Regions from separate parts of the Corallococcus sp. RDP092CA genome, predicted to be linked through region 2. Evidence: riboswitches for the same ligand, from Rfam matches in the RefSeq annotation. Region 2 holds a riboswitch; the other holds the start of a gene.
The links. Region 2 has a riboswitch for cobalamin ahead of U8525_RS08255 (hypothetical protein). Riboswitches for the same ligand answer to the same signal wherever they lie in the genome.
Positions count from the first base shown of each region.

Region 1: linked by a shared signal. The riboswitch ahead of U8525_RS08770 (aspartate aminotransferase family protein) and the one ahead of U8525_RS08255 (hypothetical protein) in region 2 are both predicted to bind cobalamin.

Region 1 is NZ_JAYESI010000005.1:305,261-310,628, forward strand. It holds gene U8525_RS08765 (aldehyde dehydrogenase family protein) at 1-213, opposite strand, end outside; gene U8525_RS08770 (aspartate aminotransferase family protein) at 210-1,556, opposite strand; cobalamin riboswitch at 1,982-2,198, opposite strand; gene U8525_RS08775 (acyl-CoA thioesterase) at 2,234-2,644, opposite strand; cobalamin riboswitch at 2,808-3,048, opposite strand; gene U8525_RS08780 (TIGR04013 family B12-binding domain/radical SAM domain-containing protein) at 3,232-4,518, shown strand; gene U8525_RS08785 (hypothetical protein) at 4,545-4,880, shown strand; gene U8525_RS08790 (hypothetical protein) at 4,962-5,207, shown strand; gene U8525_RS08795 (hypothetical protein) at 5,265-5,368, opposite strand, start outside.
Region 2 is NZ_JAYESI010000005.1:173,214-178,581, forward strand. It holds gene U8525_RS08245 (TonB-dependent receptor plug domain-containing protein) at 1-1,018, shown strand, start outside; gene U8525_RS08250 (MXAN_6577-like cysteine-rich protein) at 999-2,606, shown strand; cobalamin riboswitch at 2,649-2,876, shown strand; gene U8525_RS08255 (hypothetical protein) at 3,032-4,420, shown strand; gene U8525_RS08260 (cell surface protein) at 4,429-5,106, shown strand; gene U8525_RS08265 (hypothetical protein) at 5,250-5,368, shown strand, end outside.

The sequences.
Region 1 (5,368 bases), 130 kb from region 2:
GGGCGCGGTGCGGTGGAAGCGGCCCACCACCTCCGACGGCCGCGAGGGATTGCGGCTGTCCAGCAGGTCGCCGCTCGCGTGCGCCTTGCCGGCGATCCACGACGGGTGCTCCGCGCCCAGGCGGGCGCGCACCGTGGCGAGCGCCGCGTCGAAGCGCGCGTGCAGCTCCGTCAGGTCCGCGTCCAACACCGAATAGGTGATGCGAAAGGTCATGACCGCTCCAGGAAACGGGTCAGGCCCCGGGCGAGCAGGTCCACCAGCTCGTCCACCTGGGGCTCGGTGATGATCAGCGGCGGGCCCACCATCAGCAGGTCGCCGTTCGTCCCGTCGGCGTGGCCGGTGTTGGGCCAGAGGACGAGCCCCCGCGAGAACAGCTCCGCGAGCAGCCCCTCCACCACCTTGCGCGTGCGCGGGAAGGGCCGCTTCGTGGCCTTGTCCTCCACCAGCTCCACGCCCGCCATCAGCCCCACGCCCTGCACGGAGCCCACGTGGGGCAGGGGCAGGAGGACCTCGCGCAGGCGGCGTTGCAGGTGGGCGCCCACGCGCGCGGCGTGCGCCACCAGGTCGTGCCGCTCGTAGTAGTCCAGCACCGCCACGCCCGCGGCCGTCATGCACGGGGCCTGGAGGTACGTCTGCGCGTGCATGAAGCCGCCGGAGCCCTGGCGCAGCTCCTCCAGGTGGTCCTCGCGCACCAGCACCGCGCTCAGCGGGGCGTAGCCGCCGCTCAGGCCCTTGCCCAGCACCAGCAGGTCCGGCGTGAGCCCCACCTGGTCGCTCGCGAAGAAGCGCCCGGTGCGCCCGCAGCCGCACATCACCTCGTCGGCGATGACCAGGATGCCGTGGCGGCGGCAGATGGCGGAGACCTGCTCGAAGTACCCGGGCGGCGGCACGGCCGCGCCCGCCGACGAGCCGATGACCGGCTCCGCGACGAACGCCGCGACGGTGTCCGGCCCCACGCGCTGGAGCGTCTCCTCCAGCAGCCGCGCGTAGTGCGCGGCGCCGTCCCGCGCGTAGTCCTCCAGGCCGCAGCGGTAGGGGTAGGGCGCGGGCGTGGTGACGACCTCCGACAGCAGGGGGCCGAAGAACGTCTGGTAGTGCGGCCGTCCGGACATGGACAGCGCGTAGAGCGTGTTGCCGTGGTAGCCGGGCACGCGGGTGATGACGCGCGTGCGCTGGGGCTGGCCCCGCTCCACGCACAGCTGCCGCGCGAACTTCACGGCCGCCTCGATGGCCTCCGACCCCGAGCCGAGGAAGGCCGCCCGCCTCAGCCCCGCGGGCGCGTGCGCGCACAGGCGCGCGGCCAGCGCCTCGGTCACCTCCGTCGTGAAGTGGGTGCCGTTGACGTACGCGACCTGAAGCAGCTGCGCATGGATGCGGTCCGCCACCTCGCGGTTGCCGTGGCCCACGCTGGCCACCAGCGCGCCCGCCGAGCCGTCCAGGTAGCGGCGGCCCTGGGCGTCGTACAGGTAGACGCCCTCGCCGTGGGTGACGACGGGGAACTCGCGCGACAGGTTGCGCAGGAGCACGTTCCCGTCGGGGTAGCGGATGGCGTTCAAAGGCAGACGGCTCCCCTGGCGGCGCGCGCGGGACGCGGCCACGGTGGATGAAAGGAATTGCGTCGCGAAACGGAGGACGTCGTCAGCGGCGCCGCACCCGGGGGCTGGCGCGCCGTGTCTGGCTCCCGTGTCCTGTCACTGCCTCGCGCCGTCTCCGCGGTGTTCCACGCATCGTCGTCCGTCCTCACGGGCGACCCGCGTCGCCCGGCCAATGGCCCGCGAAGGTGGAGGGAGGGGTGTCCAGGCGCGACGCCGCGCACCCGGGCCGCGTGAGGGCCCGAAGACACCGACCCCCACCCCCGCGGGTGGCTGGAGACAGGAGGGATGAGGAGGGAACGTGCCGGGCAAAGTCCTGTGGAAACAAGGCCTTGCGCGGACCTTCCCGCCCTCCCTCGGGGCTCCAGGTCGAACCGTCCGTGGATGTCTCCCACGACACGGATGCGGGCAGGTCTTCGGGCTCGTGAGCGCGTCCGGCACCGGGGTGCCGGAGTTCCTACTGGCCGTCACTTCCCAGCGCCCACGTGGGCGCCAGTGTCATGGACGGCGGTCGTTCTCACCTACCGCTGCGGGGCAGCCCCGGCTTCGGACCGGGTTCCCTTTTCAGCCTGGGCAAACCCAGGCACCAGCATGGCGTCGTCTATACGCCCGGCTTGTTTCAGGTGTCAAGGCAATGTCTGTCATGTCTGGTTCTCCGGCGCGAGCGGCGGCACGGCGGTGGGACGGCGCTCCGCGTCGAGCGCGACGAGGATGAAGCGTCCGCGCGTGCACAGCTGTCGTGCGCCGGACAGGAGGTCTTCGGCGAACAGCTCCACGTCCACGGTGAGGGAGGTGCGGCCGGTGGCGACGACGCGGCCCACCAGCTCCACCAGCTGGCCCTGGCGCACGGGGGTGTGGAAGTCCACGCGTTCGCTGGACGCGGTGACGACGGTGCGCCGCGCGTAGCGGCTGGCGGTGATGAACGCGGACATGTCCATCAAGCGCAGCGCCTGTCCGCCGAAGAGGGTGCCGTAGTGGTTGGTCTGATCCGGGAAGACCATGTCCACCATGCGGGTCTCCGTGGCGGACGGGGGGAGGGAAGGGGACGTCATGAGGAGGGACTCCAGGCCCGAGCGGCCGTGCGCGCCGCGTGCGGAAGGGACACCGGGACACACGGCTCCCGGGCCCGGGGCACGGGCGGTGGCGGACGCGTGGACCGCGAAGGGTTGCCGGACCTTCCCGCGAGGGCCCGGGGTACCGCCCTGGAGGAGACGATTCTCCGCAGGGGCCGGCGGCAGGTTTTCGGACTCGTGGGCGTGCTTCCGGAGCGCGCTTCCCGTTCAGGAGGCCGCGTCCGTGGCGCCTACTGGCCGTCGCTTCCCAGTCCGACTGCCGGACCAGTGCGTCTGACGGCGTTCGTTCCCACTCACCGCTGCGGGGCAGCTCCGGATTCCCACCGGATTCCCTTGCTAAACCTCGCGGACTCCCGCGAGGCACCGTCGGCGGGGCGCACGTTAGACGCGAGCGCTGCCTCCGCCAAGCATCAAGGCCGGGGCCGCAGGTTACGGATGGAAGGCGCCCGCGCTTCCGTGCGAGGAGGCTCGGCATGACTGCTCACCGAGGGTTGGGGGGCCGTGCCCGCGCGCCGGGCAGGCGTGCCCCGCCGGGCGCGGGCCCTGTGGCATCATCCCCGGCAGCCATGTCGCAGACGCCTCGCAAGGTCTCGCTCGTCCTGAGCTACCAGTACCCCGGCAAGTACGCCTTCACCGTGCTCGCCGGCGCCGTGGAGGCGGACCCCGCGCTCGCGGACGTGTCGCTGCACTTCCCTCGCAGCCGCGAGGCCCTGCTGGACACCCTGCGCGCGCGCGTGGACGCGGGCGACACCGTCGTCGCCGCGTGGTCCTTCTACTCCGCCAGCTTCGGCCCCTCCGTGGAGGAGCTCACGTGGGTGCGCGAGCGGCTGGAGGGCCGCGACGTCCTCTGCATCGCGGGCGGCGTGCACGCCACCGCGGAGACGCTCCAGACGCTCCAGGCCGGCTTCGACCTCGTCGCCGTGGGCGAGGGCGAGCACACCCTGCGCGCCATCCTCGCCCGCGTCCTCAAGGGCGAGGACCCGCGCGCCACGCACGGCACCGCGCACCTCGAGGACGGCAAGCTCGTGCAGCGCGGCCACGGCGAGGGCGTGCGCCTGGACGACTTCCCGCCGTTCGCCGTGAAGCACGTGAAGTACGGCGCCATCGAGATCACCCGCGGCTGCATCTACGCGTGCCGCTTCTGCCAGACGCCCTTCATGTCCAAGGCGCGCTTCCGGCACCGCACCATCGCCAACATCGCCCACTGGGCCCGCGAGCTGCGCCGCATGGGTCGGCGCGACCTGCGCTTCATCACCCCCACGTCCCTGTCCTACGGCACCGCCGACGAGACCGTGAACCTGGCCGCCGTGGAGGCGCTGCTCGTCGCCGTGACGGAGGCCATGGCCCCGGACGGGCGCGTCTACTACGGCACCTTCCCCTCGGAGGTGCGCCCGGAGCACGTCACGCCGGAGGCCCTGGCGCTGCTCAAGCGCTACGTGGCCAACGACAACCTCATCATCGGCGGCCAGTCCGGCTCCGAACGCATCCTCCAGGCCACCCGGCGCGGCCACGACGTGGAGACCGTGGTGCGCGCCGCCCGGCTCGCGGTGGAGGGCGGCTTCGTGCCCAACGTGGACTTCATCCTGGGCCTGCCGGGGGAAGAGCCCGCGGACGTGGACGCCACCCTGGACCTCATGCAGCGCCTGTCCGACCTGGGCGCCCGCGTGCACGGCCACACCTTCATGCCGCTGCCCGGCACGCCGTTCCGCGACGCGCCCCCCGGGCGCCTGGACGCGCGCACCCGGCAGCGGCTGGACTTCCTCGCGTCCCAGGGCCGCCTGTATGGCCACTGGAAGGCCCAGGGCGTGCTCGCGGAGGCCATCGCCTCCCGCAGACAGCCGCGCGCCCGCTAGCCGCACCCGTTACACTGCCCCGCGCGATGGCTGAACAGACGCCTTACTGGCTCCTCATCTCCGTGCTCTTCAGCTCCCAGCCCCTCACCCCGGCGCTGGCCATGACGCTGCACGAGGCCGCCTACGAGCTGTACACGCGCGGCGAGGGCTCGCGCGAGGTGGCTGGCGATCTGCTCTCCGGCCGCGTGAACAACCTGCGCAAGGACGTGTCCCTGGGCGGCATCGCCGGGCCCGCCTTCGAGGCCGAGATCGAGACCGAGCGCGGCTCCGGCGTCGTCCGCTTCGTCCTCACCCGCCAGGGCCTGGAGATGATGAAGGCCCAGCCCCCCGCCGCGCCCGCCAGGCCGAAGTACCTCAACTGAGGAAGCGTCCCCCCGGCCGCCCGGCCGCTCCCGGCGCGGCGCCCCGTCACCACCTTGAGGGCTCAAGGGAGGAATGACGGCATGGACCCCAAGGACGAATACCTCAAGAAGAGCGCCGGCATCCCGCTGGACCCCCGCAAGCAGAAGGACCCGGACGAGCACGGCGACCAGGTGCCCGCCGAGGGCCGCGCCGAGGAGCTCAACGACGTCACCGGGCAGAACGGCGGGCAGCGCACCGACGTGGATCAGCCGTGGAACGACACGCGGCACCGGCACGCCGGCATCCGCGACAAGTACAGCGACGACAGCGACAAGAAAAAGCCCTGAGGTCTCCCCCAGGGCTCACGTGAAGTCAGGGGATGCAGAACGGCCGGAGGCGCGGGGCTACTCGCGCTCCAGGTCCAGCTTCATGCCACCCATGTGCAGGATGGACTGGGACATGGACACCGCGGACATGGTGGCCAGCTCCTCCAGCGCCTGCAGCTCCT
Region 2 (5,368 bases):
CGGCACCACCGGCGTGGACTCCGGCGCGCAGCGCTACACCGTGGGCGGCGTGGAGGTGGAGGGGCGCGCGGTGTGGGGACCCCACGCGCTCGCCGTCACGCTCGCCGGGTCGTCGGAGTCCGTCACGCAGGCCGTGGGCGCGCAGGCCGCGTCCTGGTGGCGCGCGAGCGTCATGGCCATGGACGAGCTGTCCCTGTTCTCCGAGCGCCTGAAGCTCGTGCCCTCGCTGCGCGTGGAGCGCGTGGGGCGCTTCTCGCTCCTGTCGCCCAAGCTGGGCGCGAGCGTGGACCTGGGCCACGGCTTCGGCGTGCGCGCCAACGCGGGCCAGTCCCACCGCGCGCCGTCGTTCCTGGAGCTCTACATCCGCCAGGGCCTGCTGCTGCCCAACCCGGAGCTCAAGCCCGAGCGCGCCCTGTCCGTGGACGCCGCGGCCTTGTGGCGCGATGACGCCTGGAGCGTCACCGCGGGCGGCTTCGCGGCGGTGTACGAGAACCTCATCGCCTACGAGCTGTACCCGCCCATGCTCGCCAAGCCCTACAACTTCGCCGCCGCGCGAGTGTGGGGCGCGGAGGTGGAGCTGGAGGCCCGACCGCGCGCGTGGCTCACCGCCACCAGCAGCTACGCGTGGACCCGCACGCAGAACCGCTACGGTGACCCGCGCTACTTCGGCAAGGAGCTGCCGTATCGCCCTCGCCACAAGTGGGTGGGGCGGCTGCGCGTGGGGCCGGGCTGGCTCAACGGCCGCGCGGAGGTGCTCGTCCAGTCCGCGCAGCTGATCAACCGCGTGGGCGAGGCGCGGCTGTCACTGCCCTCGCGCACCTGGGTGAGCGTGGGCGCCTCCAGCACCTTCCTGCACCGGCCGGACCTCACCGTGTCGTTCGACGTGAAGAACCTGCTCGATGCGCGGACCGCCGACTACACCGGCATGCCGCTGCCCGGCCGCGCCGCCTACGTGACGCTCGCCGTGGCGCTCGACCCATCTCCTCCGGAGGATTCCCATGTCGCGTCCCCTCCCTGATGCGCGGTTCGCGCTGTTGCTGTCGGCCCTGGCGGCGGCGCTCCTCACCGGCTGCCCGGAGGAGAAGGTCCTGTGCACGACGGGCCTGAGCGTCTGTGGCGCCGAGTGCGTGGACCTCCAGGGCGACCCGTCGAACTGCGGCGCGTGTGGCACCGCGTGCGGCGCGGGAGAGACGTGTCAGGCGGGCGCGTGCGGCTGCCAGCCGGGCACGGAGGTCTGTGGTGACGCCTGCGTCGCGCTCATGAGCGACCCGCTGAACTGTGGCGCTTGTGGCGCCGCGTGCTCCTCCGGGCAGGTCTGTGAAGCCGGCACCTGCCGCGAGGGCTGCTCCGCTGGCGCCGAGCGGTGCGGGGACAGCTGCGTCGTGCTCGCGGAGGATTCGCTCAACTGCGGCGCTTGCGGCACGGTGTGCCCGGACGTGCAGTCCTGCCACGCGGGCCGCTGCATGTATGACGTGGTGACGGCCTGCTACACCAACGGGCAACTGGTGGGCATCCAGGCGGGGACGGACCGGATGGGGCCCCGGCGGCAGTTCGGCTCGGGCGTGCAGTCGCTGGCGGCCTGGGATGGCGTGGTGCTGGCGGCGGACGCGGCGCGCGCGGTGCTGTCGCAGGCTCCGGCGGGGGCGCTGGGGACGGTGGCGGAGGAGGACTCGCTGGGCGCGGTGGCGTCCTCGCCCAATGACATCCTGGTGGACCCCCCGTATGTGTATGTCCTCGACTCGGTCAACAACACGCTCCAGGTGCTCAAGCGGGAAGGGGCTTCGCAGGGCGGAGGGCTGGGATTGCGCACGGTGGGGCAGGTGAACCTGGGCGCCAACACCAGCCCGCAGGTCATCGCGAAGCGCGGCGACACGTTCTACATCCCGCTGTTCGGCACGGCCGGCTCCGACTTCAAGCAGGGCAACGCCGTGGCGCGCGTCAGCGTGAGCGATCCGGAACACCCCCGGCTCGTGGACACCCTGCCGCTCACGGGCCTGGACCTGAAGTCCTTCGATGGCGGGACGACGATGGCGCTCCCGTACGCGGCGGTGTCGGTGGACGCGGGCGTCTACGTGGCGCTCACCAACCTGAACCCCGCGAATGACTACCTGCCCAACGGGCCCGGGATGCTCGCGCGCATCGACCCAGCGGATGGCGGGGTGCGGGCCATCGATCTGGGCGCGAAGGACTGCCTCAACGCGGGCGACGTGATGGAGGTGGGAGACCAGCTGGTGGTGAGCTGCCTGGGCGAGGCGGTGTTCGACACCACGAGCGGCTACCGGGCGAAGGCGGTGAAGGCCACGGGGCTGGTGCTGGTGAAGGATGACCAGCCGGTGGCCTCGTATGCGCTGTCGCCGGGTTGCACCGGGGGGCCGGAGAACGGCTGCGACCTCGCGGTGGGCGGACGGCTCGCGGTGGTGGGCAACGCCGTGTACGTCACGGACGTGAACGCGGGCCGCGTGTTCGTGGTGGAGGTGCGCGACGGCCAGCTCGTCGAGCGGCGCGGCAACTCCACGCCTCAGGCGGCGGGCCCGGCGCTGGATGCGTGTCCGGTGGACCCCCGGCGCCAGGTGTCCAATGCCATCGACATCGTCGCGGTGCCGTGAGGCATTGGCCCGCCTGTATTGACAAGCACTGCCGTCCGCCATACTCCAGCGCGCGTCGTTGGTACGCCGCATCCGCGCAGGGTGCGGCGTTGAAAAAGGGAACCCGGTGTGAAGCCGGGACTGCCCCGCAGCGGTGAGCAGGAACGAACGCCGTCCCCGCAAGCACTGGCCCTCGGATGGGCTGGGAAGCGACGGCCAGTAGGTGGGTGTCCCGGTGAGGGCCTCCCGCGCCTGCGAGTCCGAAGACCTGCCACGACCCATGCCTCCGGGCATGGCCAGACCGAAGCCTCCGAGGGGAGGTGACGGAGGTCTTCCGCTCGCGCGGCGTGTCGTGGCCTGACGTGTCCCTCGTGCGCGGTCCGCTCTCCGTCCCCGCCCCTTGGATTCACCTCGCCCGTGGGGGCGATGCAAGGGAGCAGTCGCGGATGAAGACAGAGCGGATGATGACGGCGCGGGGACTCAAGGGCTTCACGTGGGTGCTGACGACCCTCGCGATGGCGCTGCTCCACACCGGGTGCGGCGATGAGTGCATCGATGACTTCGACTGCCGCGACCAGGGCACCCCCGCCGCGGGACAGCGCTACACCTGCGTCGAGAACAAGTGCGAGCAGACGCCCATCGCCGTGCCGGACGCGGGCACGGAGACCGATGCGGGCACGGAGACCGACGCGGGCACGGACACCGACGCCGGCACCGAGACCGACGCCGGCACCGAGACCGACGCGGGCACGGAGACCGATGCGGGCACCGAGACCGACGCGGGCACCGAGACCGACGCGGGCACCGAGACCGACGCCGGAACGGATCCGTGCGAGGCCGCCACCTATGACCCGAAGCTGGGCACGCTCCAGCTCCAGGCGGGCTTCGTGGCCGGTGAGGCCGCGACGCTGCCCTCGGCCGCGGGGCCGGTGGGCGTGACGCCCGGTCCCACGTACTCGCTCTACACGGTGGTGTCGGACAGCTACGTCGGCCCGCATGCGCTGTACTCACTGGGCACGTGGCCGCAGGTGTCGCTGGGCACGGCGTCGCTGTTCGACGTGGCCGCTCCCGCGGACCAGAGCCCTGGCGCTCAGCTCTTCCTCAGCAGCTACGTGGAGACGGACGGCCTGCGCGTCCTCACCGGCTACACGAAGTCCGGCGCGGGCTTCCCGGGCTCCGTGGGCGTGTATGACGTCGCCACGCCCGCCAGCTCCACCTACGTCTCCGCGCCGAGCAACTTCTCCGCGGGCGTCGTGCCGGGGGCGTTCCTCATCAACGGCGGCGGGCTCGACACGGTGTCGGCCGGCCTGGCCGTCTACGCGCTGAAGACGGACGTCACGCCGTACACCGCGCTGAAGGTGGGCACGCTCCCTCCGGAGACGGGCGGCAGCGGCTTCACCGCCGTGTCCACCAACGGCGTCGCGATGCTCGGCTACTACTCCGACGAGACCTTCCTCAACGAGGGCCGCGCGGTGGGCCCGGCGGTCATCTCCGAGGCGCTCACCTCCGGCACGCCGTTCGCCGTGGCGGATGCGCCCGCGCTCGACGTGGGCTCCAACTTCGTCGCGGCCGCGGGCCACGGCGAGGGCGTGTCGGTGCTCCGCGGCGACTACGTCCCGCCCGACTACAACTTCGCCGGAACGGACATCTCGCGCTTCGCCTTCACCGTGACGAACGGTGGCGCGACCGTGACCGTGGGCGCCCGTCAGCCCGTCCTCGTCTACGTGGACCAGTGCACGAGCGTCACCGGGATGACCGCCATCGGCGCGGACCTGCTCGTCGGCGTGGATGACAAGAACGGCGCGCGCCTGGTCCGCATCCAGCAGGCCCCGTGAGCATGCCCATGAGGACGGCCCTTCTTCCAAAGTCGTTCGCGCTGGGCGTCACCGCGCTCCTCACCGTGGCGTGCGGCGGCGAGGACTGGCAGGACTCCACCCAGGCCCAAGCGCTCGTGGGGGATCCGTTCGCGGACCGCATCGTGTCCTTCTCTCCGGGCACCGGCGCGGGGTTCGGTCAGAGCCTGCTGCCGGGCATCGTGCTGGGCGCGCCGCAAGGGGATGGCGCGGGCTCGGGTTCGCTGGACGTGCTGTCGCTCGGGCGCAACGGCGTCATCGTCCTGGAGTTCACCGACATCGCGGTGAAGGACGGGCCGGGCGTGGACCTGCTCGTCTTCGAGAACCCGTTCATCAAGCCCAACGGCAAGCCGTTCGCGGAGACAGGCGTGGTGGCTGTCAGCGACGACGGCGTCACCTGGTACGAGTTCCCCTGCGCGTCGTCCGACGTGGCGAACAACTACCCGGGCTGCGCGGGCGTCACGCCCGTGTACTCGCACCCCTCCAACGGCATCCCGGCCACCGACCCGGCCGTGGCGGGCGGTGACGGCTTCGACCTGGCGAGTGTGGGCCTCACCCGCGCCCGCTTCGTGCGGATCCGCGACTCGGGCGCCAACGGATACGCGGGCATCAGCGGCGGCTTCGACCTGGATGCCGTCGCCGTGGTGAACGGCGTGCAGCTGCCGTAGCCGCGCGGAGCGCCGGGGCCGTTCTCCAGCGGACGGTCCTGGAGGCTTCGCGCGTCCACCTGGCGCAGCCGGGCCGGGGGAAGGCTTCCGGGGTGGGGGCGGCGGGATTAGATGCCCGCTGTTCCTCCCCCGGGTGCGCTTCCATGAACCGTCGTCTCGCCTCACTCCTCGTGTTGCTGGGCGTCCTGCTCGGCGCGGCCGCGCCGTCCCTCGTGCCCTCGGCGGTCTGGGCCCAGGCGTCCCGCGGCGCGCCACGGAAGGA